Regions from separate parts of the Micromonospora profundi genome, predicted to be linked through region 4. Evidence: riboswitches for the same ligand, from Rfam matches in the RefSeq annotation. Region 4 holds a riboswitch; each other region holds the start of a gene.
What was found. Region 4 has a riboswitch for cyclic di-AMP ahead of F4558_RS26185 (C40 family peptidase). Riboswitches for the same ligand answer to the same signal wherever they lie in the genome.
Positions count from the first base shown of each region.

Region 1 (5,669 bases), 2.0 Mb from region 4:
GTGCTCGCCGTCCTGGTCGCCCGTCCGGAGCGGGACGGGTCGGCCGCCGAGCGGGACGGGGAGGCCGCCGAGCCGGCGCCCACCGCCCGTGAGGCCGCCGTCGCCGAGGCCGCCGACCTGCGCCGGTACGCCGAGGAGGTGGCCGTCGCCGCGGCCCGCGCGGCGCAGACCGCCCGCCGACGGCGTGCGGCCTGGCTGACTGCTCAGGAGCAGGTGGAGCAGACCTGGGCGCGGTACGACGAGGCGGACGCCGTGGCCCGCCGGTTCGCCGGCGCCGGGGCGCTGCCCACCCCGCGAACCCCGCGCACCCCCGCCGAGTACGCCATCCGGGAGCGCTACCTGCACCGGGCGGCGATGGCCGCGTACTGGCGGGGGGACCTGACCATGCGGCAGCTCGGCGACGTGTTCGGCCACCGGCACGGCTGGGATCCACGACGGCACCCGGTGGAGCAGGAGGTGCTGATCAGCCGGGCGGCCCGGGAGACGCGGCGGGCCGACTACGAGGCTGCCGCCGGACGGGAACGGGCGGCCTGGCGCGACGCCGAGCTGGCGGCGTCTGCGGCGCGCGCCCTGGCCGAGGAGGCGTACGCGGCGGCGGCCCGGTTGCGGCCGACCCGGGTGGCGGCCCGCCGCACCGTCCGTGTCGCGGCTCTGCCGGCGGCGGCGGCGCGGTGGCGCCCGGCGCGGGTGGGGTGAAACGCGCCGATTATTCGGTGAGCCCGGTCACACGCGCGGGAAATCGGGCGGCTGGCGCGTTCGGCCGGATTGTTCCCGCAGATCCGGCGGCATTGTCGACGACGTGTCCGCTTGTCGACCTACGGTGCCTCCGTAACCGCTCGTCCCATCGAGTCACGTCAGCGGCAAGACGCCCGGAAATTGTCGCCCCGTTCAAGGTTTACGCAGGTGAGCGAGGCTTGGCAGGGCTCTGGGCGGCCAGTAGGGTTCGTCCCGTCCGGTGCGGTAATCGATCGCGAATGGCGACGCCGCACCGACCCGCTCAATCGTGATCAACGAACCGGGGACCCACAAGTACGTCCGGGGTGAATCCGCGAGCCACGGCCCGCGGTAGGGCGATCTTCCCGCCCGAATCCGTCAGCTAACCCGGTAGGCGGTGTCGGAAGGAGTTCCATCCCCATGCAGCACCCGCACACCCCTCGGCTATTCCTCCGCCTTCACGGCGTCGCGGTACCCACGCTTGCCCTCCTCGTGGCGGTGAGCTGACCCCCAGGGTCACCGCATTTCCCGCCCGGCCGCGCCGGGCGTTTCCCTGAGCGGTTCCACCATCCGCGGACCACGGTCCGCGCGCTGGCGCGTGCCCGGATACCGGCTGCCCCCGGTGTGCCGCTCTCCCCCTGAACCGTGGAGGACCCGTGAAGCACACCCTGCAGCGTCAGCTGCGTCGCCTCGCCACCGAACGCCCGTACCAGATCGCCGTCGCCTCCGCCGCGGCCCTCGCCATCGCGACCACCACCGGCGCCCTGGTGGCCGGTGCCGACGAAGCCCCCGTCGGCCAGCACACCGCGTCGACAGTCGCCGAGATGCGCAGCGACACCGCCGCCTCCCGCGGCGACGCCCGGGACGCGGACCCCTCGGCCAGCGCCGCCCCGACCAGCGCCAGCCCGAGCAGCGCCGCCCCCTCCGCAAGCGCCGCATCGCCGGCGGCCAAGGCCAGCAGCGACCCGGACCTGACCGCCAAGAAGGCAGCGCCGAAGCCGCCCGCGACAAAGGTGCTCGACTTCCGCTACCAGGCGCAGAACACCTACTACAACTGCGGCCCGGCGGCCGTCCGCAACGCACTCAGCGCCACCGGCATCAACCGCACCCAGGACCAGTTGGGCGCCGAGCTGGGCACCACCGAGATGGGCACCAACTCGGCCCTGGACACCACACGGGTGCTCAACGCCGAGGTGAAGGGCTCCCCGTACCGGACCCGGACGTTCGCCGGCTCGCCCAGCCCGGCCCAGATGGACCGCCTCCAGGCTGACGTCGTCACCGCGATCACCGACGGCCGTGGCGTGGTGGCCAACGTGGCCGGGGACGCCGTCGACACCAACGGCGGCTGGCACTCCTTCGGCGGCGGGCACTACGTCGCGGTGGTCGGCTACAAGGACGACGGCCGTACCGTGCGGATCGCCGACTCGGCGAACGCGGCCTACGGCGAGTACTGGATGACCACGATCAACCTCGCCAACTGGATCGCCACTCGGGGCTACTCCGCCTGACCCAGGCGTGAGGCCCACCAGACGCCGCGGGCGCCGTCTCCCACGAGGGGCCGGCGCTCGCGGCGTCTTCGTCGACGCCGGGCCAGGGCGGCGACGGCTCTCGTCGTGGGCTGTGAACCGTGGGAGACTGCGGCCGTGCTGGATGAATCGGGTGGTCACGCCGACCGTAGGCCGGTCCTGCTTCTGCTGCACGGCATGGGGGCTACCGGTGACGTCTGGCTGCCCTGGGCGCCACTGCTGGAGCAGCACTGGCCCGGCAGGTGGCTGGCACCCGACCTCGCCGGCCACGGCTGGTCGGCGCCGCTGCCGACGTACTCCTTCGAAGGTTTCGCCAACCGCATCGCCCAGGCCCTGGCGCCCGGCGACCGCATCGTGGTCCTCGGGCACTCGCTGGGTGGGGTCGTCGGCCTGGCGCTGGCCGCCCGCGCCGCCGGAACGCCCGTGGACGCCGTGGTGGGACTCGGCATCAAGGCCGTCTGGACGCCGGACGAGCTGACCCGCGCCGCCGACGTAGCGGCCCGCCCGGTCAGTTGGTTCGCCAGCCGGTCCGAGGCGGCCCGTCGCTACCTGCGGGTCGCGGGGCTTGCCGGCCTGGTCCCGCCGGACCACCCGATGGTGGACGCCGGCCTGCGCCAGATCGACGGCCGGTGGCGCCTCGCGATGGACACTGGCGCGTTCGCCGTCGGGGAGCCCGATCTCGCCGCGCTCCTGGCCGCGACCGACGTGCCGGTGGTGCTGGCGCGCGGCGAGCACGACACGATGGTCACCGACGCGCAGCTCAAGGAGTACGGGGTGCCGGTCGCCACGCTGCCCGGGCTCGGGCACAACGCGCACGTGGAGGACCCGGCGGCCGTGCTGGCGCTGCTGGACGCCTACCGCTGACGCTCGGCACGCCTCTGGTTCAGGCCAGCGGAGTGAGCTGCGTCGACCGCTCGGTCGAGTGGTCCGTCGACGCCAACTCCCGGCGGGCGGCGGTCAGGAACGCCTCGGCGTACGACTCGGCGGGGAAGTCACCCAGGTAACGCCTGCGGGTCGCCCAGCGCGCCTCGGCCAGCGGATCGGTGTCGAGCAGGGCGGTCAGCACCTCGTCGGCGTTCGACATGTCCCGGCGCAGCACGTAGCCCGACGCGGCAAGCGGGAAGTTCTCGGTGAACCGTTCGCCCTCGTCGCCCATGTCGGTGACGGCGTACGGCTTGCCGGAGTAGAGGTAGTCCGAGATCACCCCGGACACGTCGGAGATCAGCGCGTCGGAGCGGTTGACGCACTCGGTCAGGCTCAGCTCCCGGGCCGCAGCCCCGACCACGTGCGGTCGCCCGGTGCGGCTCCGGTCGGCGACCAGCAGCTCGGTGAGCCGGCCCAGCTGACGGGCGGATGCCGGGTTCTGCGTCGTGTACGGGTGGGCCCGCAGGATCACCGTCGCGCCGCGTGCCAGCAGCCGCCGCAGCAGCGCCTCGGCCACCGGCAGCGAGCAGTAGTCGGCGTCGGCGTGGTGCCCCGTCCAGGTCGGCGTGTAGAGCACAGTGGGCTGGGCCAGCCCGACGGCCGGCTCCGGGCGTACCTGGATCGACTCGACCTGCGGGCGGCCCACCACGACGAATTTCTCCGCGGGGATCTGTACGCCGGCGCGGGCGTACCTGTCGATCGCCGCCGGACCGGCCACGAAGATCCGGTCGAAGATTCCCGAGACCGGGTTGGCGCTGGGCGCCTTGTCGCTGTCGCCGTGGTGCAGCTGCACGTGGGTGAGCTGGGTGAACCGGATGCAGTGGCTGTTCTTCGCGCCGTGGTTGACGTAGAAGGCGGTGCGCAGGCTCGGCACCAGCGCCTCGTCCATGGTCCGCAGGGTGGGGCAGTAGACCACTGGCGCGCTTGTGGCCGCGGCGATCGGCGCGAGGAACTCCGGCTCGCGCACCATGACCAGGAACGGGCGGCCGATCCGCTCCAGGTACGGCAGCCACATGGTGACCTGGTATTCCGAGCCGGGCGGCGCGGAGAAGTGCAGCAGGAACTCCGGCTGGTGCCGGCGCAGTGCGCGAGCCACCGGGTTGCCACCGCTGGCAGGCCGGAACCGCCGCCGGGCCAGGTCCAGCGCGACAGCCCCGGCGCCGGCGCCCACCAGGAGGCTGGCGGCCAGCGCGACGACGGCGGGCAGAGCGAGCGCGGCGGCCACCGCCACGACGGCGAGCAGCCCGAGCAGGGCGGTGCCGAGCTGACCGGCGATCAGCGGGGTCCACGTCCGTACCGGCAGGTTGGCTGCCCGGATCTCCAGGTTGCCGGCGGTCCGCAGCGGCCCCACCAGCAGCACCAGCCCCAGCAGGACCAGGGCGGTGGCGGCGAGCGCCAGGTCGAACCCGTCGTCAAGCCGTCGGGCGTAGCCGACCAGCACGGCGGCGGCGATCAGCGTGGTCTCCGCCACGAGGTCGGCGCCGGGCCGGGCTCGCTGTTCGGCGGCGGCCGCCGCCAGCGCGGCGACAGCCAGCGCCAGCCCCCAACCGGTGGCGCCGGTCAGCGCCACCACGACGAACGCCAGCACGGCCAGGCCGACGCTCAGGCACCGGGCGGCCAACTTTCGGACCAGGTCACCGCGCATGTCGCTCCGTTCGCCGCCGTCCCGCTTCCGCTACCCGCGTCAGCTTGCGGAGGTCGTGCCAGCCGACACCTCGACCCGCCCCGCGCCGGACTGGGCCGGTACGGCAGCCGGCGCCGGCCCGTCGCCGGGCGCCCGGCGTACGTCGATGACCTGGCCGGTGAGGTCGGAGACCAGCACGTCGAGCGAGGACTGGGCGACGGCCTCCGCGGCGAGCAGGGTGTGCTCCGGCTCCTCGCCGAAGGCCCGCGTCCGCATCGGGGTGGCGGTCCGCTCCGGGTTGATGCAGTTGACGCGGACGCCGACGTCGGCCCACTCGTCGGCGAGCGCCTGGGTCAGGTTGACCAGGGCGGCCTTGGTGGCCGAGTAGAGCGCGTAGCGGGCCCGACCCCTGGTGTACGAGCTGGACGTGTAGAGCAGCAGCTGACCCTTGGTCTGCTGGAGGTACGGCAGGGCCTGGCGGGCGATGGTCACCGGGCCGACGAAGTTGACCTGCAACAGCCGGTCCATCGTCTCCTCGTCCATCTCGGCCAGCGCGCCCCGCTCCAGGATCCCGGCGGTGACCACCACGTGGTCGATCCGGCCGGTGGCCTCGAAGGCGGTCTTGAGGGCGGCCTCGACGTCCTCGGCGCGCTCCACGTGGGTGCCGGTGGTGGAGCGGCTGAACGGGAAGACCTGGGCGCCGTAGCCTCGGGCCAGCTCGGTCAGCTCGTGGCCGATGCCGTAGCTGCCGCCGAACACCACGATGGTGCGCCCGGTCAGCTCCTCGGTGTAGCTGCGGTGGTTGGTCAGCCGGGGCGCCTGCGCCGCGGCGAGCTGGAAGAGCTTGTCCGCCAGGTGCACGTCGACCGGGTGGGTGACCT
Region 1 covers NZ_JAATJK010000001.1:3,891,630-3,897,298, reverse strand. The annotation lists gene F4558_RS17035 (hypothetical protein) at 1-696, shown strand, start outside; cyclic di-AMP (ydaO/yuaA leader) riboswitch at 985-1,126, shown strand; gene F4558_RS17030 (C39 family peptidase) at 1,371-2,222, shown strand; gene F4558_RS17025 (alpha/beta fold hydrolase) at 2,358-3,104, shown strand; gene F4558_RS17020 (CDP-glycerol glycerophosphotransferase family protein) at 3,124-4,809, opposite strand; gene F4558_RS17015 (bifunctional cytidylyltransferase/SDR family oxidoreductase) at 4,849-5,669, opposite strand, start outside.
Region 1: linked by a shared signal. The riboswitch ahead of F4558_RS17030 (C39 family peptidase) and the one ahead of F4558_RS26185 (C40 family peptidase) in region 4 are both predicted to bind cyclic di-AMP.

Region 2 (5,669 bases), 5.2 Mb from region 4:
CTACCGGGGCACGCTGCTGCGGCTGGACCGCGCCGAGCTGGACGCGATCCGGGACCGCGTGCTGAACCGGGGCGCCCGCCGCAACGAGGTCCGCCGGGCCGGCTTCGACGGGGTGTTCGCCGCGCTCTGGGCGCAGGCCCGCCGCCTGGGCATCGGCCGGCTGCCGGAGCAGCGTGCCTTCGAGGACGAGATCGCCGAGCGGCCGGAGTTCCGCGAGTTCCTCAAGGCGTGGTGGCCGCGGCTGCATCCCCGGCACGTGCTCGGTTGGCTGGCCCGTCCCGACCGGCTGCGCAGGTACGCCGGGGGCATCCTCTCCGGCGCGGAGATCCGGTTGCTCGGTGCGGCGTACCGGAGTCTGGACACCGACGGCCTGACCATCGCGGACGTGGCGCTGCTCGACGAGTTGGACGCCCTGCTGGGCAAGCCCGTGCAGCCGGCCCGCGCCCGGCGTGACCCGTTCCAGCTCGCCGGCGGCGTCCGGGAACTGAGCACCCTTGGCGACCGCCAGCGGGCGGCCCGCGCGGCGGCGCGGGAGCGCCCGGCGGACTACCGGGACTACGCGCACATCGTGGTGGACGAGGCGCAGGACGTCTCGCCGATGCAGTGGCGGATGATCGGCAGACGCGGCCGGCTGGCCTCGTGGACCATCGTGGGCGATCCGGCGCAGACCGCCTGGACCGGTGACCCGGAGGAGCTGACGCGAGCCCGTGACCAGGCGCTGGGTCGGCGCAAGCGGCTGGACTTCACGCTCACCACCAACTACCGCAACTCGGCGGAGATCTTCGCGGTGGCGGCGGCCGAGATCCGCAGGCTCTATCCGGACCTGCCGCTGCCCAGGGCCGTCCGCTCCACCGGGGTCGATCCGGTCGAGCAGGTCGTACCGGCGGCCGGGTTGGAGACCGCGACGGTGGAGGCGGCCACCGGCCTGCTGGCCGAGGTGGACGGCACGGTCGGTGTGATCACGCCGGTCCCCCGCCGCGACGAGGTCGCCGGCTGGCTCGGCGCGCTCGGCGGGTCGCGGTTGCAGGTCGTGACAAGCCTGGAGGCCAAGGGCATGGAGTACGACGGGGTGGTGCTCGTCGCGCCGAGTGAGATCCGGGCGGATCCGGGTGCGGGTGTCCGCACGCTCTATGTCGCGCTGTCCCGGGCCACCCAGCGACTCACCACCATCGACCCGATCGGCTGAATCCGTGTTGGCGGGGCCGGGGGTACATCGTTGCCCTACAGTTGCATACATAGCGATGTGAACATACATTTGACCCGGTCCCGGCTGGCACAGGAAGGTGGGTTTCGTGGGCTCAGGTCATGACCACCACCACGCTTCGGTCAGCAACGCCGCACAACAGCACCGGGGCCGACTCTGGGTAGCGTTCGGCCTGCTCGCCACCCTGATGGTGGTCGAGGCGGTGGCCGCACTGCACACCGGCTCACTGGCACTGCTCTCCGACGCCGGGCACATGTTCACCGACGTGCTCGGCATCGGGATGGCCCTGGCCGCGATCACCGCAACCCAACGGGCCGCCCGCGACCCACAGCGCACCTTCGGGCTCTACCGCCTCGAGGTGCTGGCCGCCCTTGCCAACGCCGTCCTGCTCTCCGGCGTGGCGATCTACGTGTTGATCGAGGCGATCGGCCGGTTCGGCGACCCGCACGAGGTGGTGGTCGGCCCGATGCTCGTGGTCGCCGTGCTCGGCCTGCTCGCCAATGTGGTCGCGTTCGCCCTGCTCCGCGCCGGCGCCCGGGACAGCATCAACCTCCAGGGCGCCTACCTGGAGGTGCTCGGCGACCTGCTCGGCTCGCTCGGCGTGATCGGCGCGGCGCTGCTCATCGCGGTCACCGACTGGTGGTGGGCCGACCCGCTGGTCGCGGTCGCCATCGGCGTGTTCATCCTGCCGCGCACCTGGCGGCTCGGCCGCGCCGCGGTCCGCATCCTCGTGCAGGCCGCCCCGGAACACCTCCAGGTCACCGCCGTGCACGACCGGCTCGCCGCCGTACCCGGCGTGGTCGAGGTGCACGACCTGCACGTCTGGACGCTCACCTCGGGCATGGACGTGGCCTCCGCACACCTGACAATGGCACCCGACGCGGAGGTCGGCACCGTGCTCACCGCAGCACGCACCGCCCTGCAGGAGGAGTTCCGGATCGAGCACGCCACGCTCCAGATCGAGCCCGGCGCGGCCCCGGGGGCCTGCGGTGCCGTCACCTGGTAAGGCGAAATTCCGCCCTTAATCCCTTTTGTCGGCTTTTTGAGTAGCGCCATGCACACCGTCAGTCACAATGGCTGCACCAGCCCCATGAGCACCGGTAGGCTGGCTCCCGGCCACCACCCGGCGGCGCCCTCCCGGCGCCGGTGGCGGCCGCCGCCTAATCACCCGAGAGGGCGAACCGGGGAACCATGTTCCTGGGGTGCATCCGCGTCAGCGGTAGGGATCTTCCGTCCCGAACCCGTCAGCTAACCCGGTCGGCGGCTGACGGAAGGACATGCGCAGTGGCACGAGCACGACCCCCCGCCGCCCGATTGGCGGCGCTGATCGTCATGATGTTCACCCTCGGCGTCGCCATCCCCGCCGGCGCCGCCTCGGCCGCTCCCCCGGCCACCCAGCGGGCCGCGGCACCCGACAACGACGAAGAGGGCGGCACCCCGGCCCTGCGCGCCGCACTGGACGCGGCCAGCAAGGGCTACCTGGACGCGAAGCGCGCCCTGGACACCTCGGTCCAGCGGCAGCAGCAACTCGCCGCCAAGCTCAAGACCACCGAAGCCGAGATGAACGAGCGCAGCGGCAAGGTCGGAGAGATCGCCGGCGTCGCGTACCGCACCGGCCGGCTCAGCACCGTCTCGGCGCTGCTCAACACCAACACCCCCGAAGGCTTCATGGACCGCGCCGCCGCGCTGGACGTGGTCGCCGCCAACGAGGACCGGGTGCTGCGCGACCTGATCGCCACGAAGGACGAGGCCAACCGCACCCGCGTCGCCCTCGACGGCGAGATCCGCGAGCAGCGCAAGCAGGTCGAGGTGATGGCCAAGCGCAAGGAGCAGGCCGAACGCGCCCTGACCGTTGCCAACACCAGGCAGCAGACCACCGCCTCCGACTCCGGCTCCAACCGGGGCACCTCCACCGCCAACGCCAAGCCCGCGCCGCGCAACTCCGACGGCTCCTGGCCGTCCGAGTCGTGCAGCGTCAACGACCCCACCCCGGCCAACGGCTGCATCACCCCACGCACCCTGCACGCCCTCAACCAGGCCAAGGCCGCAGGCTTCACCAGGTACGTCTCCTGCCACCGCTCCGGCGGCTCCGGCGAGCACCCGAAGGGTCGCGCCTGCGACTTCGCCGCGCAGAAGAACGGCTTCGGTGGGGACGCCACCGGCGGCGACAAGACGTACGGCAACAACCTCGCCGCGTACTTCATCCGCAACGCCGACCGGCTCGCCGTGCTGTACGTGATCTGGTACAGGCAGATCTGGCTGCCCAGCAGCGGGTGGAAGTCGTACAGCGGGGCGAACGGCGACCCGTCCAGCGACCACACGAACCACGTACACCTGTCCGTGTACTGATCGACCCCGACCCGGCCGGCGCCTCCCCCACGGGGGGCGTCGGCCGGTGTGCGTCAGCGGGCGCAGCCCGTCCTGTTCGCGCCGCGCAGCGCGGAGGGCCAGCGGGGCGGGCTGGGTCAGGTCGACGGTGGGGGGTTGTCGCTGCGGTCGAGGGCCGCTCCCAGCCGGGCCGCCAGGGCCAGGTGGGCGACGCGGGCCTGGCTGAAGGCGTACCGGAAAAGGGGTTTCGGTGCCCGCAGGGTGATCTCGACGTCGATCCGGACCAGGCCGTCGGGCTCGGCGCGTAGACGTGTGTGGTTACGCACGGTGGTGGCCGGCCACTGGCGTGCGACTGTGACGATCTCGTCGTCGTCGAGGGTCAGCACGTCCGCGTGATAGGTGGTTCGGAAGCGCACCGGGCCGGCGACCAGCCGGTCGTTGATGGTGTAGCTGGCCACGGCTCCGTCCCTGGGCGGAACTCGCCGCACCCGGACGATGAGTGGATGCAGCTCGCCCTGGCGGCTCAGGTCGCCAAGCAGGGCCGCCGCGTCGGCGAGCGAACAGCGGGCCTGCACGGTGTAGCTGAACGTGTCGCTGCTGAGCACGCCGTCTCCCGCCGTCGATGGGTCGCACGATCGTCCCGTACACAGGTGGGGCTGGCAACGCCCGGACGGACACCGGCCGTTGCCCGGGCATTGGCGGCGCGTTATCACTACCGTCGGCTGTTGGGGTATCACCGGTCGTGACGAAGGGTGGACGCATGAACGGGGATGACCGGTGAGCGGGCACGTGATGGTCTTCGCGCCCACGCCGCAGCTGACGGTAACTGTGGATCAGCCGAACGACCACCCCGAGCTGCATCTGCACCCCGGCGGTCAGGGCGTCTGGCAGGCCCGCATGGTCCTGTCGCTCGGTGTCGAGGTGGTGCTGTGCGCCGCGCTCGGCGGCGAGATCGGCCAGGTGCTGGAACCACTGCTGGTCAGCGAGGGCGTCGACCTCAAGGTGGTGGTCCGGGACTCCGGCAGCGGCGGCTACGTGCACGACCGTCGGGACGGCTCCCGGCAGGAGATCGTCGACGTGCCGGGGCATCCGCTGAGCCGGCACGAACTCGACGAGCTCTACAACCTGGCGCTCGGCGAGGGCCTCCGCGCCGAGGTGAGCATCCTGAGCGGGCCCAACGAGCCGTGGCTCGTCCCGGCCGACGTGTACCGGCGCTTCGCCGCCGACCTCGGCGCCAACGGCAGCCGGGTGGTGGTCGACCTCTCCGGGGACCACCTCGGTGCGGCGCTGGAGAGCGGGGTGTTCTTCCTCAAGGTGAGCCACGAGGAGCTGATCCGCGACGGGCGCGCCCGCAACGACGAGACAGCGGAGCTGACCCGGGCGATGTACGAACTGCACGCGGCCGGCGCGGAGACGGTGGTGGTGAGCCGGGCCGACCAGCCGGCGTTGACGCTCATCGACGGGGAACTCTTCGAGGTGCAGATGCCTCGGCTGGAGGCCGCCGACCCGCGTGGCGCTGGCGACTCGATGACCGCCGGGGTGGCCGCCGTGATCGCCCGCGGTGGGGACATCCGCACCGCCATCCGTACCGGTGCCGCCGCCGGGGCACTGAACGTCACCCGGCACGGCCTGGGCACCGGCCGGTTGGACTCCATCACCGGGCTGGTGGAGCGCGTCCAGCTGGCACCGGCGGACAGCCGGCCGCAGGAGCGGACCACCCCCGACGAGCTGGCCGACCGGGTGGTCGACAGATGAGCCTGCGGGTGTTGGTCACCAACGACGACGGGATCGCCGCGCCGGGCATCCAGGCGCTGGCGTGGGCGGCGGCGCAGCGGGGACTGGACGTCGTGGTCGCGGCACCGCTGGAGGAGGCAAGCGGCACCAGCGCCGCGATGAGCGCTGTGGAACGGGACGGCCGGGTCGTGGTGCACGATCATCCGTTGGCGGACCTGCCGGGTGTGCCCGCGTACGGGGTGGGTGGCTCCCCCGGCTTCATCACGCTCATCGCGCTGCACGGCGCGTTCGGGCCGCCGCCGTCGGTGGTGCTGTCCGGCATCAACAGGGGCGCGAACGCCGGCCGCGCCGTGCTGCACTCGGGCACTGTCGGTGCCGCGTTCACCGCCGCCACGAACGGCTG
Region 2 covers NZ_JAATJK010000001.1:674,554-680,222, reverse strand. The annotation lists gene F4558_RS03190 (HelD family protein) at 1-1,186, shown strand, start outside; gene F4558_RS03185 (cation diffusion facilitator family transporter) at 1,293-2,210, shown strand; cyclic di-AMP (ydaO/yuaA leader) riboswitch at 2,352-2,483, shown strand; gene F4558_RS03180 (coiled-coil domain-containing protein) at 2,537-3,553, shown strand; gene F4558_RS03175 (SRPBCC family protein) at 3,670-4,137, opposite strand; gene F4558_RS03170 (1-phosphofructokinase family hexose kinase) at 4,325-5,287, shown strand; gene surE (5'/3'-nucleotidase SurE) at 5,284-5,669, shown strand, end outside.
Region 2: linked by a shared signal. The riboswitch ahead of F4558_RS03180 (coiled-coil domain-containing protein) and the one ahead of F4558_RS26185 (C40 family peptidase) in region 4 are both predicted to bind cyclic di-AMP.

Region 3 (5,669 bases), 440 kb from region 4:
CCCGCTGGTGGTGGTGCTCGGTCACGACTCCTGCGGTGCCGTCCAGGCGGCCCGCGAGGCGGCCACCACCGGCACCGCACCCGTGGGGCACCTGCGCGCGGTGGTCGACGCGGTGCTGCCCAGCCTGCGGCGCGCCACGACCGAGGGTGTGGACGACATCGACGGCATCGTCGACATCCACATCGCGCAGACTGTCGAGACGCTGCTCGGACAGTCGCCGGTACTGGCCGAGGCGGTGGAGCAGGGCCGTTGCGCGGTGGTGGGAATGTCGTACCGCCTGGCCATCGGTGGGGTGCGTCCGGTGACCGCCGTGCCGGTCGGCGCCGCGACCCTCGACGTGCCGAGCGTCCAGGACGGCCCGGCCGCGACCGCCGCCGCCTGACAGGACCCGGACCGCCGACCCGCCACGTGCGACGAGGGCCGCCCCGCGTGCTGCGGGGCGGCCCTCGTCTGCGGTACGTGCCGTCAGAGCAGTGACATGTGGACGTGGTCGGTGTGGTTCGACGGTCCGCTGTACGAGCTCCACCCGGTCGCCGGGAACCAGATCTGCCGGTTCCAGATCACGTAGTAGATGCCGAGTCGGTCGGCGTTGCGGATGAGGAACGCGGCGACGTTGTTGCCGTACTTGCGGGTGTCCTCGTTGTGCCACGGGGAGAAGCCGCTCTTCTGAAGCGACCAGTCGCAGGCGCGGCCCTTCGGGTGCTCCCACGGCCCGCCGGGGCGGTAGCAGCCGACGAACCGGGTGAAGCCGGCCCGCCTGACCTCCTTGTAGGCGTGCAGGGTGCGTGGTGTGACGCAGCCGGAGGTGGTCGGGTCGTCCTCGCTGCACGACTGCGGCTTCCAGTCGCCGTCGGCGGTGCGACCCGGGCCGATCCTCGCGACCGGCGAGGTGGCGTCCACGAGACCGCCTGTGAAGCCCTTGCCGCCGACGAGGGAGAGCGCCTTGTCCGCCTCGCTCTTGCGCTTGGCCATCAGGGCTGTCTGCTTCTGCTGCTCGCGGACCTCCGTGTCGAGGGCCAGCTTGGCCTGCTCGGCGCGGGACTTGACCGCGTTGACCTCGGCGAGCTTCTTCTCGTTGACCATGTTGAGCTCGTCGAGCGCCGCGGCCCGCTTGACGAAGGTGTCGGGGGCGGTGCTGTCCAGCAGCATCGCCATCGCGCCGACGCGGCCGGTGCGGTACGACTGGGCGGCGATCTGCGCGACCTGCGGTTCCAACGCGTCCAGGTCGGCCCTGGCCCGCTCGACCTCGATCGCCAACTCCAGCTGTCGCTTCTTGGATTTGTCCAGCTTGGACTTTGCCGCGGAGTAGTCGCGGTTGGCCTGCTCGATGACGTCGTTGAGCAGCTTCGGCTCGCCGTCCTCCTCGTGCCCGGACGGGGTGGGGGTCGTGGGGGCGGCATGGGCCGGTACGGGCCCGGCGAGCACGGTCAGTGCGGCGATCACGGCCACCACAGGTGTCAACCAGCGGCGTAGGGGTGCCGTCACAATGTTCCCTTCCGTCGACCGCCGACCGGGTTAGCTGACGGGTTCGGGACGGAAGTGGCCCCTACCGCTGGCGCGGATTCACCCCAGGTACCTGGGTCCCCGGCTCGCCGGTTGGCGATTGGGCGGTGGCACCGCAGGCGCCGCTTCGCGCCTTCATCGGTAACCGGCAGCGAGGTTACCCGAGAGTCGGCCGGGTGAGCTACGCCTGGATGCCCACCAAAAGCGTCATATCGCCATGGCGTTGAGTGACCAGTGCTGCTGTCGTCGGGGCGAGGGCCCGATCTGGTCACGCTGAGGAGTGTCACCATGCCGTCTTCGTGCTCCTGTCCGGCTCTGGCCACTGGTCGGTGGCGGTGGATGGGGGTGGGGTGTGCTCGGGGTCGGGCCGGCCCGCGCGTGGACGGCTGAGGGCGGCCAGTACGTCGGCTCGCTCCGGTCGCGGCCGGGGCGCGTCGCCGGTCGGGGTCGACCCGGCGGCGGTCACCAGGGCGGCCAGCCCGGTGGTAAGCGGTACGGCGGCGATCAGGCCGAGCGTGGCGACCGCGCTGCGGACGATCTCCTGCGCCAGGAACTCGCTTGTCAGGATCTGTGTGATGGGTCGTGTGTCGGCGGTGAGCAGGAGCAGCAGCGGCAGCGAGGCGCCCGCGTACGCCAGGACGATGGTGTTGACCGTGGAGGCGATGTGGGCGCGTCCGACCCGCGTGGCCGCCCGGTAGAGCTGCAACCGGCTCAGCCCCGGGTTGGCGTTCGCCAGCTCGGTGACGGTGGCGGCCTGGGTGACAGTCACGTCGTCGAGTACGCCGAGTGAGCCGATGATGATTCCGGCGAGCAGCAGGCCGTGCAGGTCCACGTCGGCCTGGAACATCGACAGTGTGGTGGCGTCCTCGCTGCCGAAGCCGGTCAGGTTGGTGGCGGCCGTGGCGATGGTGGCGAGCACGCCGGTGAGGATCAGGCTCCCCAGGGTGCCGAGGACCGCGACCGAGGTCTGTGCGGTGACCCCGTGGGTCAGATAGAGCACCACGAACATGATGAGCGCGGCGCCGACCACCGCCACCAGCAGCGGTGACCCACCGGCGGCGATGCCCGGCAGCACGAAGGTGAGCAGGATGGCGAAGCTGGCCGCCAGCCCCGCCAGCGCGGCGAGGCCCCGCCACCGGCCGAACGCGACGATCGCGGCGGCGAAGACCACCGCCAGCCACAGCAGCGGCGTTCCCCGCTGGTGCTCGGCGATGTTCCAACTGCTGGCGGCGGGATCGGTCGGGTCGGTCAGCTCGACCATTATGACGTCGTCGCCGACCTCGACCCGGGGTGCGCCCGGCCCGGCGGGAATCGGGGTCTGGACCTGCTGGCCGGCGTTCGGCCCGTCCTCGACGCGGACGTCCACCGTGCCGCAGGGTCCGGCCGACGGGCCGCCCTCGGGTGTCGGCGCCGGCGGGCAGGGTTCGGTAACCACCCGGGTCACGGTGCCGTGGTACCGCGGCACGTCCGCCCCGCCATCGGTCTGCGGCGACCCGTCCCGTGGCCAGAGCACCACCGCCGCGAGGACGGTGGCCACGAAGAGCGGCACCACCGTCGCGACGAGGATCCGTCGCACCCGCGGCGGGGCGGGTGGCGCGGAATGGCTGTGGTCGGAACCCAATGCGAGACTCCCAACGATCCGGTGCGAAGTACGTGTCAGCGGAGCGGTCGGTTCACCGTCGACGGGGGAAACGCCGCGGGAAGCGCGCCGGATCGTCGCCCGGCGATCGTCCGATCACGGACGGTCAACGTCCGGCCCGGTCGACGGGAAGCGACGCCACGACATGGTGGCGTCGCAGCCTGACTGCGTGGCGGCGTATGGAGGCTCATCCTGGGAGATGCTATCCAGCCCGTATCGGGGCGGCAGATCGTGACGGGGTGTCGGATAAGCGAACCGCTCGCGCGGCAGCCCTCGGCCGGGCATGTTTGAGGCATGCCGCCTCTGTCACCGCCCGACCCCGACCGCAAGCGGCACGGCATCCCCGCCGCACACACCGGGCATGACAAGCACGCCGGGCATGACAAGCACGCCGGGCAGAACATGCACGCCGGGCATGACAAGCACGCCGGGCACGATCCGGCGATGTTCCGTCGCCGCTTCTGGGTCTGCCTGGTGCTCACCATCCCGGTGGTGGTGACCAGTCAGCTCGTATCGGATCAGTTGGGTCTGAGCTGGGACTTCCCCGGCCGGTCCTGGCTGGGCCCGGTGCTCGGCTCGGTGGTGTTCTGGTGGGGTGGCTGGCCGTTCCTGGTGGGCGCGGTCCGGGAGGTGCGGGACCGGGCGCCGGGCATGATGCTGCTGATCGCGATGGCGATCACAGTGGCCTACACCGCGTCGCTGGCTACCAGCGTGGGTGCCTTCGACCTGGACTTCTGGTGGGAGTTGGCAGCGCTGGTCACCATCATGCTGCTCGGGCACTGGCAGGAGATGAAGGCCATCGGGCAGGCCCGGGGCGCACTCGCGGCACTGGCCGCGCTGCTGCCGGACGAGGCCGAGCGGGTGGCCACGGACGGGCAGGTCGAGGCGGTGCCGGTGACCGACCTGCGGGTGGACGACGTGGTGCTGGTCCGCCCGGGGGGTCGGGTGCCGGCGGACGGTCGAATCGTCGACGGCAGCGCGGAGCTCGACGAATCGATGATCACCGGCGAGTCGCGGCCGGTCGCGCGGTCGGCGGGCGACCGGGTGGTGGCCGGCACCGTGGCCACCGACTCGGCGATCCGGGTACGCGTCGAGGCGCTCGGCGAGCAGACCGCGCTCGCCGGCATCCAGCGGATGGTCGCGCAGGCGCAGGCCTCCGGTGGCCGCGCGCAACTGCTTGCCGACCGGTTCGCCGCCGCGCTGTTCTACGTGGCCACCGGCACGGCCGTGCTGACAGTGCTGGTCTGGACGGCGCTCGGCCGGCCCGACGAGGCGGTGATCCGCGCGGTCACCGTCCTGGTGATCGCCTGCCCGCACGCGCTCGGGCTGGCCATCCCCCTGGTCGTCGCGCTGTCGACCGCGCTGGCCGCGCGGTCCGGGATCCTCGTCAAGGACCGGTTGGCGTTGGAGCGTATGCGCACGGTGGGCGCGGTGCTCTTCGACAAGACCGGCACCCTGACCCGGGGCGAGCACGTGGTCACCGACGTGGTGGTGGCACCGGGCACCGACCGGGACGAGGTGCTGCGCATCGCGGCGGGCGTCGAGTCCGACAGTGAACATCCGTTGGCCCGCGCGATCGTGTCGGCGGCCGGTCGCGCCGGCCCGGCTCCGGCTGCCGGATTCCGGTCGCTGCCGGGCCGTGGAGTGCAGGCCACCATCGACGGCGCGGAGTACGCGGTGGGCGGGCCGGCGCTGCTGCGGGAACGGGGACTGTCGCTTCCGGCGGACGTGGAGGAGGCGACCGGGCGGTGGTCGACGCGAGGTGCGGCGGTGCTGCATCTGGTACGGCTGCCGGAGACCGTGCTCGGCGCGTTCGCGCTTACCGACGAGGTACGTCCGGAGGCCCGTCGGGCCATCGACGAGCTGCGCGCCGAGGGTGTCCGGACGATCGCCATGATCACTGGTGACGCCCGTCCGGTGGCGGAGGCGGTCGCGGCGGAACTCGGCTTCCGGCCCGGAGTCGACGAGGTTTTCGCCGAGGTGCTGCCTGCGGAGAAGGACAGCCGGGTGGCCGAACTCCAGCGGCGGGGGTTGACAGTGGCGATGGTCGGCGACGGGGTGAACGATGCGCCGGCGTTGGCGCGTGCGGACGTGGGCATCGCCATCGGTGCGGGCACTGACGTCGCGATCGAGTCCGCCGGGGTGGTGCTGGCGTCCTCGGACCCGCGTGGGGTGGGTGCCGTGGTCCGCCTGTCCCGGGCGTCGTACCGGAAGATGCGGCAGAACCTCGCCTGGGCGGCCGGCTACAACGTGGTGGCGTTGCCGCTGGCAGCGGGAGTGCTGGCGGGGGCCGGTGTGGCGTTGAGCCCGGCGGTTGCCGCGCTGCTGATGTCGGCGTCCACCATCGTGGTGGCGCTCAACGCACAGTTGCTGCGCCGGGTCAGGCTCGGGCCGGCAGCGGACTGAGGGCCAGCGGCGGGCTGAGGGCCGGCAGCGGGCTGAGGGCCGGTAGCGGGCTGAGGACCGTCAGCCGCGCTTCATGAGTCGTCCGACCGCCGCCATCATCTCGGTGGCCATCTCGTCGGCC
Region 3 covers NZ_JAATJK010000001.1:5,423,967-5,429,635, reverse strand. The annotation lists gene F4558_RS24040 (carbonic anhydrase) at 1-382, shown strand, start outside; gene F4558_RS24035 (coiled-coil domain-containing protein) at 466-1,485, opposite strand; cyclic di-AMP (ydaO/yuaA leader) riboswitch at 1,490-1,620, opposite strand; gene F4558_RS24030 (YibE/F family protein) at 1,787-3,124, opposite strand; gene F4558_RS24025 (heavy metal translocating P-type ATPase) at 3,437-5,548, shown strand; gene F4558_RS24020 (metal-sensitive transcriptional regulator) at 5,609-5,669, opposite strand, start outside.
Region 3: linked by a shared signal. The riboswitch ahead of F4558_RS24035 (coiled-coil domain-containing protein) and the one ahead of F4558_RS26185 (C40 family peptidase) in region 4 are both predicted to bind cyclic di-AMP.

Region 4 (5,669 bases):
AGACCACTGTCAAGACCGCGGGCTGCCCGACCATCAACGGTGTGGTCAGCGAGAAGGCCCGTATCGCGATCAAGACGGCCTGCGGCAAGATCGGCAAGCCGTACGTCTGGGGTGCCACCGGCCCGAACTCGTTCGACTGCTCGGGTCTGACCCAGTACGCGTACAAGGCGGCCGGGGTCAGCCTCACCCACCACACCGGCAACCAGTGGAACGAGGGCAAAGCCATCTCGCGGGCCGACGCCCGCCCCGGTGACCTGGTCTTCTTCTTCAGCGACCTGCACCATGTCGGCCTCTATCTGGGCAACGACCAGATGGTGCACGCCCCACGCGCCGGTAAACCGGTGCAGGTGGCAAGCATCAACCACATGCCTGTGGCCGGGTTCCGCAGACCCTGATCCCACAGCACGTACGACGACGGCCCCCGGTCACCGACCGGGGGCCGTCGCCATCTTCGTCAGTGGGTCAGCGGGGTGCGCCCACCGGGGACGGCAGCACCTGCACGTCGGCCAGGTTTACGTACATGATGCGGTGGCCGAACTGGATCTGCACGTACCTGTTGTCGCCGCGGATCACCGTCCAGTCGCCGGGTGACGAGCCGTCGAAGGTGCTGGCCCGGTAGTACTCGCCGGGCAGCACCGCGCCGACGGCGTACCGCTGGCCGGCGGCCAATGTGTACTGCAACGGCGAGATCGCCTGGTAGGGCACGCCGGCGGGGTAGGCGGCCTGCTCCGGGTACGCCCGCCCGTACACCGGAATGGTGGCGCGGCCGGGCTTGGGGGTGACCACCATCCCCACGGTCCAGGTGGCGGTGGGTGCGGAGGCCGGGTTGTGGAACCAGGCCCGTTGCCCGAGGTACCAGATGGCCGTCCAGTCGCCCTGCCGACCGGCCAGCGCGTACGTCTGGCCGGCGGAGGCCCGGGCGCCGTGGTCGGACACCTCCATCGTGTTCGGGGTGCCGTCGGGGCGCAGCGCGATGTCGTTGACAAGCGGCGCGTCGGCCGACGGCGCGGAGCGCAGCACCACCGACGACGAACCGCGCGACGGGCACGGAACGCCTGGCGTGACGCAGCCGACGAACGCCGGCCTGTTGGTGGCGTAGTCCGGGTCGATCCGGACCAGGCCGGTGGCCGGGGTGCCGGTGTCGAGTCGCGGCGCGTGCAGCAGGTCGAAGTAGTGCGTCCAGTCCCAGTACGGGCCCGGGTCCCAGTGCATCCCGCGCACTGTCGCCGCGGTGGTGCCGGGCACGTTGTCGTGGCCGATGATGTGCTGACGGTCCAGCGGGATGCCGAGTCGCAGCGCGAGGTGCCGGACGAGCTTCGCGGACGTCCGGTACATCGCCTCGGTGTACCAGGTGCCCTGCGCCGCGAAGCCCTCGTGTTCGAGCCCGATCGACTTGGCGTTGACGTACCAGTTGCCGGCGTGCCAGGCGACGTCCTTGGTCTTGACGTGCTGGGCGATGTGCCCGTCCACCGAGCGCAGCGAGTAGTGCCAGCTCACGTAGGTCGGATCTTGGACGAGCTTCAGGGTGGTGGCCCAGCTCGCCTCGGTGTCGTGGATGACGATGTACTCGATCTTCTGCCGCTTGGGCCGGTCGGAGAGGTCGTGGTTGCCGTAGTCCCCGTCGCCGAACGCCTCGTACGGCGCCGGGATCCACTCACAGGAGATGGTGCGGGGGCACTCCAGCCCGTCCGGGCGGGCGAGCTTGCGCAGGCCCAGCCGGTCCAGCCAGGTTCGATCCGGCCGTACCGTGCGGGCCGGCAGCGTGACCCGCTGGCCGTCGTCGGTCACCCGGGACTCGCCGGCGCCGATGGTGGTGAAGACCTCGTCGGCGAAGGCCGCCGCGGCGTCGGCGCTGTCCGCGCCGGCGTAACGGGCAACCGCGCCGTACCAGGCAGCCGGGTCGGTGCCGGTGCCGATCGGTGCGCCAAGCTCCCGCTGGTACGACGCCAGCAGCGCCGCCCCGCCCCGGATGTTCGCGTTCGGGTCGGTGCGCAGCGACTCCGGGGCCACGCCGGTCAGCGCGGCGGCGGCGTCGACCGTTTGCAGGGCGGCGCTGGGCGGCGCGGGCTCCGAGGCTTCGCGGGGTGCCAGCGCGGTACGCGAGTCGTCGCCGCGCGGGTCCTCGGTGCCAGTGTCGTGGTGCCCGCGCCCGGGCAGGGCGGTCACGTGCCGGGCGTCGGTCAGGTGCATCGGGCCGTAGCCGCCGCTGGTGCTGGGCGTGCCGGCGTTGCTGTCCCAACGGGACTCCAGATAGGAGACGCCGAGCAGCACGTCGGTCGGTACGCCGTACTCGCTCGCTGCGGCAGCGTACTGCTGCTGGCGGTCGGCCGTTGGTGCGGCGGCGACCGGACCGGCGGGCAGTGGCACCACGGTCACGGCGACCACGGCGGTGACCAGCAATGTGCGCCGACGGGACGGCAGGGTTGGACGGTGCATCGAACCCCCTAGATTGCGTGGGTAACTGTGAGGTCACCCTCCCGCCGGCCAGGAGCTCCCGTCAATACCTTTCCATATTCGGATACAGGCAGAAAAAAACCTTCGCGCACGGTCCGTGACCCCGCAGAATCGCCACGGAGTGTCACTGCCGCACGGGTTGCGGATCGGTAACGGTCATCTCTACTCTGGTCAATCGTCGGCCCGGTAGCAGGTCTGCCCATCCCGGGCGGTAACGGACCGGCACCGCCGAGTCGCTCGACGAGTGAGCCGGGGACCCAGGTTCCCTCGGGGTGAATCCGCAGATCGTGCGGTAGGGCGTCGACTTCCCGCCCGAACCCGTCAGCTAACCCGGTAGGCGGTCAGGAAGAAGGAGTACGGAACCCCGGTGGCACTCCATGCCCCGCGGCCGTCGTCCGAGCGGTCGGCCTCAGCCGACCCCCTGTCGATCGTGCCGCGTCAACGCTGGTCCCGCTTCACCACAGCTCTCGCCGCCATGGTCGGCGTCGCCGTCGTCCTGACCGGCAGCGCCACGGCCGCGCACGCGGACCCGTCCGTCGCCGAGATCGAACGCCAGATCGACGCCGACTGGAACAAGCTCGAACCGATCATCGAACGGCACAACTCCACCCGCACCGAGCTGGCCGCCAAGCGTAAGCAGGCAAGCGCGCTGGCCGCCAGGATCGCCCCGCTGGAGCGCCAGGTCGACGCCGCCATGGACAAGGTCAGCGCCCTGGCCGTCCGCGCGTACATGGGTGAGAACGTCTCCACCGTCAACGCGATGCTCGGCAGCCGCTCGCCAAGCGAGATGGTCGGCCAGCTCGAAATGCTCGACCGCTTCGCGCACAACCAGCAGCAGGACGTGAAGCAGGTGGCCGACCTGCGCGACGAGTTGGCCCGGCAGAAGGCGCCGCTGGACGAGTTGGTCGCCGAGCTGACCCTGACCGAGGCTCAGCTCGCGGCGAAGAAGAAGCAGATCAACGCTGAGATCGACAAGCTACAGAAGCTGCGCCTCAAGGTGTACGGCAACGGCGGCGGGGGTCCGCTGCGTCCGGCGCCCTGCCCGGCCAGCTACCCCGGAGGCGGGGCGGGCACGGCGGTCAAGTTCGCCTGCGCCCAGATCGGCAAGCCCTACGTGTGGGGCGCCGAGGGCCCGAACTCGTACGACTGCTCGGGGCTGATGCTTGCCGCGTGGGCCAAGGCCGGCGTGTCACTGCCGCACAACGCCGCGCAGCAGAGCCGGGTGACGAAGGACGTCAGCCGCGCCGACCTCCGCCCCGGTGACCTGGTCTTCTACTACAGCGACATCCATCACGTGGGCATGTACGTCGGCGACGGCTGGGTGGTGCACGCCTCCCAGGCCGGTCAACCCGTCAAGATGAAGAAGGTCGACGACGGACCGATCCACAGTTACGGCCGTCCCGGCTGAGGTGTAAGGAGGGGCCCCTTCCTAACGCCTCGTGTAGAGAAGGGGCCCCTTACTAACACCGAACGGGCGAGCGGCTCAACGGGTCGGCCAGGCGCGCCAGTTCTGCCAGGAGCGGCTCGGCGTCGGCCCCCGCTGGCCCTGGTAGCGCGAGCCGTAGACCACCGAGCCGTACGGGTGCTCGGCCGGCGAGGAGAGCCGGAAGATGCACAGCTGCCCGATCTTCATGCCCGGCCAGAGGGTGATCGGCAGGTTCGCCACGTTTGACAGCTCCAGCGTCACGTGACCGGAGAAACCCGGGTCGATGAAGCCGGCGGTGGAGTGGGTGAGCAGTCCGAGACGGCCCAGGCTGGACTTGCCCTCCAGACGGCCGGCGAGCTGCTCGCCGAGGGAGATCACCTCAAGCGTCGAGGCAAGTACGAACTCGCCCGGGTGCAGCACGAACGGCTCGCCGTCGGGCACCTCGACCACCGAGGTCAGGTCGTCCTGCTGCATGGCCGGATCGATGTGCGTGTAGAGGTGGTTGTTGAAGACCCGGAACAGCCTGTCGAGTCTTACGTCGATGCTGGACGGTTGAACCAGAGTGGGCTCGAAAGGCTCCAGGCCCAGCGTGCCGGCCTTGATCTCGGTGACCAGGTCGCGGTCGGAGAGCAGCATCGGACCACCATAGCGAGGCAGCCGGTGACCAGCGTGTCGAGGTCGCCTCTCGTACATTTGTTCGATAGAATGCCCTCATGGCTTCCTGGTCCGATTTTGCCGCCGACGAGCCCCGCCTCGCCGACGGGATCCGCGTTCTCCTGCAGCAGTACGGGCCGGGCTTCGGCTATCTGGCCACGGTCCGCGCCGACGGCGGTCCCCGCGTCCATCCGGTGTCCCCGGTCATCACCGACGAGGGCCTGTTCTGCTTCATCATCGACTCGCCGAAGCGCCGCGATCTCGAACGCGACGGCCGTTACGCCCTGCACTCGTTCCCACCGGAGGAGAGCGACGACGAGGCGTACGTGGCGGGGCACGCCTCGCCGGTGACCGACCCGGCCCGGGTGGCCCGGCTGGCGCAGACCGCCCGAGCCGAGCCGCAGGTCGACTGGCGGCTCTTCGAGTTCACCGTCGACGTGGCGATGCTGACCCGCCGTGAGCACCAGATCACCGGCATTCCTGGTCTCCCGCCGAGCCGTCCGGCCGTTCGGGTCTGGCTCGACCCGCGAGCCCCGGCGGCCGCGCCGCTCGGCGTACCCCAGGCTCGCCCGACCCGGCTCAGCCGCGACGTCAAGTGCACGACGGCCGCCGCCTGACCACGGCCCAGAAACGCTGGTGCCGGCTCCGTCGTGGCGGAGCCGGCACCAGGTGTACGCGGGAGAGCTACGCCGCGCGGTACGCGTTCCAGGCGGTCAGCATGCGGCTGGCCTGGCCCGGGGTGAACTGGTACATGCACGAGTCGTAGGTGTAGTCCATGAAGTTGGTGATCGGGTCCAGCCCGGTCGCCGAGCAGGTGTTCCGCCCGGTCGGGCACTGGTAGGCCGGCGAAGCCTCGGCCGGGGTGTCGCTGACGCTGTCACCCGAGCCGCCGCAGCCGCCCTGGAAGGTGTGGTAGAGGTTCAGCCAGTGCCCCACCTCGTGGGTGCCGGTGTCGCCCTGGTTGTAGTTGGTCGAGGTGCCGCCCGGCAGCGACTCGCTCAGCACGACCACGCCGTCCATGCTGCTCAGGTTGCGCTGCGGGAAGGTCGCCCAGCCCAGCAGGTTGTTGCTCAACTCGCCGAGGTAGATGTTGAGCGTGTTCTTGCCGCCGGTCCGCAGCGAGGACTTCATCGAC
Region 4 covers NZ_JAATJK010000001.1:5,865,968-5,871,636, reverse strand. The annotation lists gene F4558_RS26195 (C40 family peptidase) at 1-395, shown strand, start outside; gene F4558_RS26190 (N-acetylmuramoyl-L-alanine amidase) at 463-2,436, opposite strand; cyclic di-AMP (ydaO/yuaA leader) riboswitch at 2,671-2,808, shown strand; gene F4558_RS26185 (C40 family peptidase) at 2,822-3,862, shown strand; gene dcd (dCTP deaminase) at 3,938-4,516, opposite strand; gene F4558_RS26175 (pyridoxamine 5'-phosphate oxidase family protein) at 4,594-5,151, shown strand; gene F4558_RS26170 (zinc metalloprotease) at 5,219-5,669, opposite strand, start outside.